DNA from 3 places in the Vibrio sp. Y176 genome. Region 2 is predicted to be linked to each of the others. Evidence: riboswitches for the same ligand, from Rfam matches in the RefSeq annotation. Region 2 holds a riboswitch; each other region holds the start of a gene.
The links. A riboswitch is a leader RNA that binds a small molecule or an ion and turns the genes downstream of it on or off. The one in region 2 is predicted to bind thiamine pyrophosphate.

Region 1 (2,264 bases), on a different contig from region 2:
CCACTTCATCAGCACTAAAGCTCAACGACTTGCTTGGAACACTCAAAGTTTCAAAACCTTTAGGTAACTCAACGTCAGTGACTGGGTACATCCAGTTACCCGTTGGCATCGCCGATTGGAACTCATCACTTAAAATGAAACTCATAAATTGATCAGCAAGTTCTGAATTTTTTGCCCCTTTCACTTTGGCGGCTACTTCAACTTGCATGTAGTGGCCTTCAGCAAAATTCGCCGTAGCAAACTTCGAATCGTTTTCCGCAATTAAGTGGTACGCAGGTGAAGTGGTGTAAGAAAGCACTAAATCGGACTCACCATTGAGGAACATAGAATACGCCTCAGACCAACCTTTCGTGACCGTTACGGTTTTGCTCGCTAGCTTCTGCCACGCTTGCGTCACATCGTCGCCATAAATAGATTTCATCCATAGCATTAAGCCTTGGCCCGGCGTTGAAGTCCGCGGATCTTGGTAAATCACTTTCAGATCGTCGCGCGTTTCCACCAGCTCTTTCATGCTTTTCGGCGGATTAGCCAGTTTCTCTTTGTTGTACACAAACGCGAAGTAGCCGTAATCGTACGGTACAAACGTCGTGTCACTCCAACCGTTTGGTAACACTGTGTTAGCCGTATCCACATTGTGCTCGGCAAGCAGATCGGTTTTCTTCGCTTCTGCCATCAGATTGTTATCCAAACCTAATACGATGTCCGCTTTGCTATTACCGCCTTCAAGACGAAGACGATTCAGAATCGACACACCATCGTCCAACGCTACGAAGTTAACGTCACAGCCACATTTTGCTTCAAAAGCTTGCTCGATTTTAGGACCCGGCCCCCAATCTGCGGCAAAAGAGTCGTAGGTATAGATGGTTAATGTGTTTTCAGCGGCAAACGCTGAAGTAGAGGTGATTGCAGCTAGGGCAATCAGATTTAGAGTGGGTTTCACTGCTCGCTCTCCATGAGTATTTCAGAGAAATAAGTTGAGCGGCACAGGGTTTGAGGCGGCTATTAAGGACTTCCAATATCCAGACTCAATTCCTACGCCAGCATTATCTGGTTCAGGTAATACGGGTCCCTAGTTAAACACTTAGGTCTCAGCGCCCCAATGCATTGATTGACTCAATGCTAAATGGGTTTGCTCCCCGATGAGTTGGATGGATTGTAAAGGTATTTGAGTGGTTACACAATCAGCTCACGAGCGCTGGTCATAACCCCAACGAGGCACCAAACCTTGCTCAATACCTAAGTGGTCAAGAATTCTCGCCACCATAAAATCCACTAAGTCTTCAATACTCTTTGGCTGATGATAGAAGCCTGGAGCTGCTGGCATGATGGTGACGCCCATTTGCGACAGTTTGTGCATGTTCTCCAGATGTAGCGTTGAAAATGGTGTTTCGCGAACCACGAGCAACAGCTGCCCGCGCTCTTTCATTACCACATCAGCGGCCCGCTCGATCAAGTTATCTGACATACCATGCGCAATCGCTGCAACGCTTCCCGCAGAACATGGGCAAACCACCATTTGCTTTGGTGCAGCAGAACCAGACGCAACCGGTGAGAACCAGTCATCTTTACCGCAAACGGTGATGTTATCGGGATTGCAGTTCAGGTGCTCTACCAATGCTTGCTGCGCCGCTTCTGGGCCACTTGGTAGCTTAAGATTATGCTCGGTTGCCATCACAACACGAGCTGCCGAAGAAATCAGAACGTAGACATGATAATCCGCCGCAACCAAGCATTCTAAAAGACGAAGGCCGTAGGGAGCACCAGAAGCACCCGTTAATGCCAACGTGATGGCTTTTTTATGAGAGGGTTGTGTTTTGTTTTGCATATCAATCAGGCTTTTTGTTTTAACTGCTCAAGAAGTTTTCCGTGAATACCACCAAAGCCACCGTTGCTCATGACTAGAATTTGGTCACCTGGTCGCGCACGTTCGACGATCTTGGCTACAAAGTTATCTATATCCGCATCGACAAACGCTGGCTGTGTGCATTGGTCGGCAATGTCTTGCACAGACCACTCGATATTATCTGGCTGGAACAAGAAGACTTCATCTGCACTGTGTAGTGACTCTGCAAGTGTGTTTTTGTGTACACCTCGCTTCATGGTGGCAGAACGCGGCTCCAACACAGCAAGGATGCGTTTTTCACCTACCTTGTTACGCAAACCGCCGACAGTAAGTTCAATTGCCGTTGGGTGATGCGCAAAATCATCGTAAACCGTCACACCTTGTTCTTCACCTTTCAGCTCTAAACGGCGCTTGGTATTGA
Region 2 (2,264 bases):
CGCCCATCTTGTCGTGGAATACTGAAGCTTTCTTCGCAACCGAAGTGGTTTCTAGCAAGTGACCACACGCTTCATGGAAGATAACGCCGCCAAAGCCGTTACCAATTACCACTGGCATTTCACCCGATGGACAAGCATCAGCGCCAAGTTTTACCAACGCTTGTTGCGCGATAGTTTGACCTAGCTCTTTCGCATCAAGCTGTTCACTGAACTCCCAGCCAGCAAGAGCACCAGGACCTTCCATACCAGAAGACTGCTCATTACCTTTTTGCGCGACAGTGTTACCAGCAACACGAATGTAGTGGCGAGTATCGTCAACGTGTAGGCCTTCTGAGTTGAAGATAGACACTTGTTGCTCGCGCTGAAGAACGCTGCCAATAAACTGGCTGATATGCTCACTCTCAGCACGTGCGGCTTGGTCAACTTTCAATAGAAACGCGATTTTTGAATCTAGGTTAGCATCCTTACTTAGCGACATGCGGCAACCATGTTGGATTGGGTAGCGGTTCAAATTCAAAGAACCCGCTGACGCGATTTGCTCACGCTTGTCTTTTGCAGCAAGCAGCGAGGTTACGCGCTTTAGTTCGGCTTCATCTGTGCTGTTGGTGTAACCGTAAAGCACCTTATGACCGAAAAAAAGACGAATACCGATACCAAAATCGATACCCGAGTTAACCTTGTCCACCTCACCAGATGCGATCTGGACAGTGTTGGTTTGGTGATGTTCAACGAATAGTTCAGCGAAATCAGCCCCCAAAAAGAGCGCATGATCGATCACTGACTTCGCTGTTACAGAATTAAGCATGAAGTCTCCTTGCTCGATGATCGTCTTAGCCATCCTAATTAACTGTGAAAAAGTTCAACAAAGTTAAATTGGCAACACGTTAAATTTTAACAGTTTTTTAACCTTGTTTTGTGCTAATCCTTGCTTAACGAGACCACGATTATTTATTAAATATTCCAGGTTCTGCTCATTCACCAGAGCGTTGCACTAGTAAATTCCACCCAGCAAACCATTTAGGTGCTTACTTTATCACTCACCTCGCATAATTGAATACTCATTATAATTACGCTCAAAAAACGTATCCCTTCCGCAATGGTCCTGCTATCATCCGAACGAAATAGTCGGGGGGCCACACGACAAGTGTTGGCTGAGATCGAAATTCGAGACCCGTTGAACCTGATTCAGTTAGCACTGACGTAGGGAACTATGCACACTTTGCCTTTCGTCGCCCCTCTTAGATAAGCGATAGCGATCGAAAAATCGATCTATCTGCAACGGTCAAAGTCAGTTCCTATACGTCTTGTAGTAGGAGCGACCATGACGCAGCAATCACAACCTCATTCACATCAAACGCCAGCCTTGCCTACCCCTATCGTATTGACCATCGCGGGTTCAGACAGTGGTGGCGGTGCAGGTATTCAAGCCGACATCAAAGCGATGTCCGCAACCGGCAGTTTTGCTTGCTCGGTAATCACGGCGATTACTTCGCAGAATACCCAAGGCGTTTCTGCGATTTTCCCCATTCCTCTCGACCATGTAGAGAGCCAACTTGATGCAGTATTTACCGACCTCAACATCGTTGCAGTCAAAGTGGGCATGCTGGCCGATTCCAACATCCTCAAAGTCGTTGCAGACAAAATTAAACAATACCAGCCAAAACACCTCGTGATTGACCCTGTGATGGTGGCCACCAGCGGCGATCTATTACTGGAACAGTCGGCAATCAGCACTTTAAAAGAAGAATTGATTCCGCTCGCAGACATCATTACCCCTAACCTACCCGAAGGCGCAGCATTGACGGGTAAGCCAATGCCTCAATCAGAATCTGAAATGAACGATATGATTACCGACCTTCGTGCGCTTGGCGCCAAAGCTATTCTGCTCAAAGGCGGTCACCTTGAAGAAAATGAAAACAGCAACGATCTGCTTATCATGCAAGACAGTGCCGAGTTAATTAGCGCCAAGCGATTTCCAACCAAAAACACTCATGGCACAGGCTGTACACTGTCTTCCGCCATTGCGTCTTACCTTAGCCAAGGCAACAACCTACACAAAGCGGTGCACCTTGGTAAGCAGTACATCAGCCAAGCTATCGCACACGCTGATGAATTGGATGTCGGTAAAGGTCACGGCCCTGTGAATCACTTCTTTGCGGGTCATACCTATGTTCGCTAACGCGATTGGCATTCAGCTTTCCGATGCTAGCCTGCGATACAAAGATAGCCAAACACCGACTTTAGCAGGAATGAACATGACCATT
Region 3 (2,264 bases), on a different contig from region 2:
GAAAAAACGGCAGTGCGAAAGCGGCATTTGTTGCAGATAACCCAGGGCGTTGGATGTACCATTGTCATGTAATTGAACATATGAAGACGGGTTTGATGGGATACATTGAAGTAAAGTGACTCCTGTAACTTTTAAAATCTTGATAAGTTTTAAGCGCTATACTTTGCTGAATTCTAAGATTGTATAATCACTATTGCCGTAAATTTGATTACAATGTCGCCATTAACTTTTCTGGGGGAATTATGGGACAACTATCCGTTTTGGGTTTTATTGCATTGGGTGGTGCATTTGGTGCATGTTCTCGTTACTTAATTTCTGAACTTTGTGTCATTTTATTGGGGCGTGGTTTTCCATATGGTACGTTAACCGTTAACGTTGTTGGCTCATTTATGATGGGCTTATTGATAGCAGCTTTCGATAATGAACTTTTGGCAACGGAACCTTGGCGACAAGTGATTGGCTTGGGTTTTTTAGGGGCACTAACGACGTTTTCCACCTTCTCGATGGATAATGTGTTGCTTATGCAGCAGGGCGCTTTCTTTAAGATGGGGTTGAACGTATTGTTGAATGTAGTGTTAAGTATTTCAGCGGCGTGGATAGGCTTTCAATTATTGATGCGCAGCTAGCAAAGTAGTTAAAAATTGAACAGGTCGGCTTGGTTTCACCAAGCCGTTTTTATATACTGACATCACTTGTCGGAGTGCCATAAGGCTGAGACCGTTAATTCGGGATCCGTTGAACCTGATCAGATTAGAATCTGCGAAGGGAACAAGAGAAGATATTCACACCGGAGTTCTTTCTGGTTGACCTATCAAAAGTCGAATGTTGTTACAGGCAAATATCGTAAGCTTTAACTAGCCTTAATTTGACTCCTCTTGTCGCATCTATCCGCCAAGCATTTTTATCCAATTACTTTTTATCTAGTATAACAAAGCAAGGAAAAATGCTATGTCGAGTCGCAAACAAGCGAGACTGGAAGCAAAACAGTTCATTGATACACTCTCGGTACAACCGTACCCCAATTCAAGCAAAGTCTACGTAGAAGGTTCACGTCCAGATATTCGTGTGCCAATGCGTGAAATATCACTCGCTGATAGCCTTATTGGAGGCACAAAAGAAGCGCCTATTTTCGAACCTAATGAGCCAGTACGCGTTTACGATACCTCGGGTGTATACACAGATCCAGAGCACACCATAGACCTCTATAGCGGCTTACCTAAGCTGAGAGAAGGGTGGATTGAAGAGCGTGCCGATACTGAGCTACTTGATGAAGTAAGCTCGGTGTACACCAAAGAACGCTTAGAAGACGAAACACTAGACGATCTTCGTTACGGTAATCTACCACGTATTCGACGTGCCAAAGATGGCCATTGTGTGACCCAATTGCACTATGCTCGCAAAGGTATTATTACCCCAGAAATGGAATATATCGCGCTGCGTGAAAACATGGGGCGTGCCAAGTATCGCGATGAAGTGCTGAATCAACAGCATCCGGGTCAAAGCTTTGGTGCGAACCTACCAAAGGACATTACTGCAGAGTTTGTGCGTAAAGAAGTCGCCGAAGGTCGCGCTATTATCCCTTCTAATATCAACCACCCAGAATCCGAACCAATGATCATTGGACGTAACTTTTTGGTCAAAGTGAACGCCAACATCGGTAACTCATCGGTCACTTCTTCGATTGAAGAAGAAGTAGAGAAACTAGTGTGGGCGACGCGCTGGGGTGGCGATACCGTTATGGATCTCTCTACTGGACGCAATATTCACGAAACTCGCGAGTGGATTCTACGTAACAGTCCGGTTCCGATCGGTACCGTGCCAATGTACCAAGCGCTTGAGAAAGTGAACGGTGTTGCGGAAAACCTTAACTGGGAAGTGATGCGCGATACCCTGATTGAGCAAGCAGAGCAGGGCGTTGACTACTTTACTATCCATGCCGGTTTACTACTTCGTTATGTGCCAATGACTGCAAAACGCGTTACTGGCATCGTCTCTCGTGGTGGTTCTATCATCGCGAAATGGTGTTTAGCGCATCACCAAGAAAGCTTCTTATATACCCACTTCCGAGAGATCTGTGAAATCTGTGCTAAGTATGATGTCGCACTTTCTCTCGGTGATGGTCTGCGTCCTGGCTCGGTGGCCGATGCTAACGACGAAGCGCAATTTGCAGAGCTTCGTACCCTTGGTGAGTTAACCAAGATTGCGTGGGAATACGACGTACAAGTAATTATCGAAGGTCCTGGCCATGTTCCAATGCATATGAT

Region 1: linked by a shared signal. The riboswitch ahead of thiB (thiamine ABC transporter substrate binding subunit) and the one ahead of thiD (bifunctional hydroxymethylpyrimidine kinase/phosphomethylpyrimidine kinase) in region 2 are both predicted to bind thiamine pyrophosphate.
Region 3: linked by a shared signal. The riboswitch ahead of thiC (phosphomethylpyrimidine synthase ThiC) and the one ahead of thiD (bifunctional hydroxymethylpyrimidine kinase/phosphomethylpyrimidine kinase) in region 2 are both predicted to bind thiamine pyrophosphate.

Annotation. Positions count from the first base shown of each region.
Region 1 is NZ_JAWOQS010000004.1:246,786-249,049, forward strand. It holds gene thiB (thiamine ABC transporter substrate binding subunit) at 1-940, opposite strand, end outside; TPP riboswitch at 1,013-1,149, opposite strand; gene R7O13_RS12275 (flavin prenyltransferase UbiX) at 1,187-1,825, opposite strand; gene mpl (UDP-N-acetylmuramate:L-alanyl-gamma-D-glutamyl-meso-diaminopimelate ligase) at 1,831-2,264, opposite strand, start outside.
Region 2 is NZ_JAWOQS010000002.1:927,112-929,375, reverse strand. It holds gene R7O13_RS08345 (TldD/PmbA family protein) at 1-805, opposite strand, end outside; TPP riboswitch at 1,117-1,224, shown strand; gene thiD (bifunctional hydroxymethylpyrimidine kinase/phosphomethylpyrimidine kinase) at 1,322-2,179, shown strand; gene R7O13_RS08335 (ABC transporter ATP-binding protein) at 2,169-2,264, shown strand, end outside.
Region 3 is NZ_JAWOQS010000018.1:1,717-3,980, forward strand. It holds gene R7O13_RS22625 (multicopper oxidase family protein) at 1-119, shown strand, start outside; gene crcB (fluoride efflux transporter CrcB) at 243-626, shown strand; TPP riboswitch at 687-785, shown strand; gene thiC (phosphomethylpyrimidine synthase ThiC) at 949-2,264, shown strand, end outside.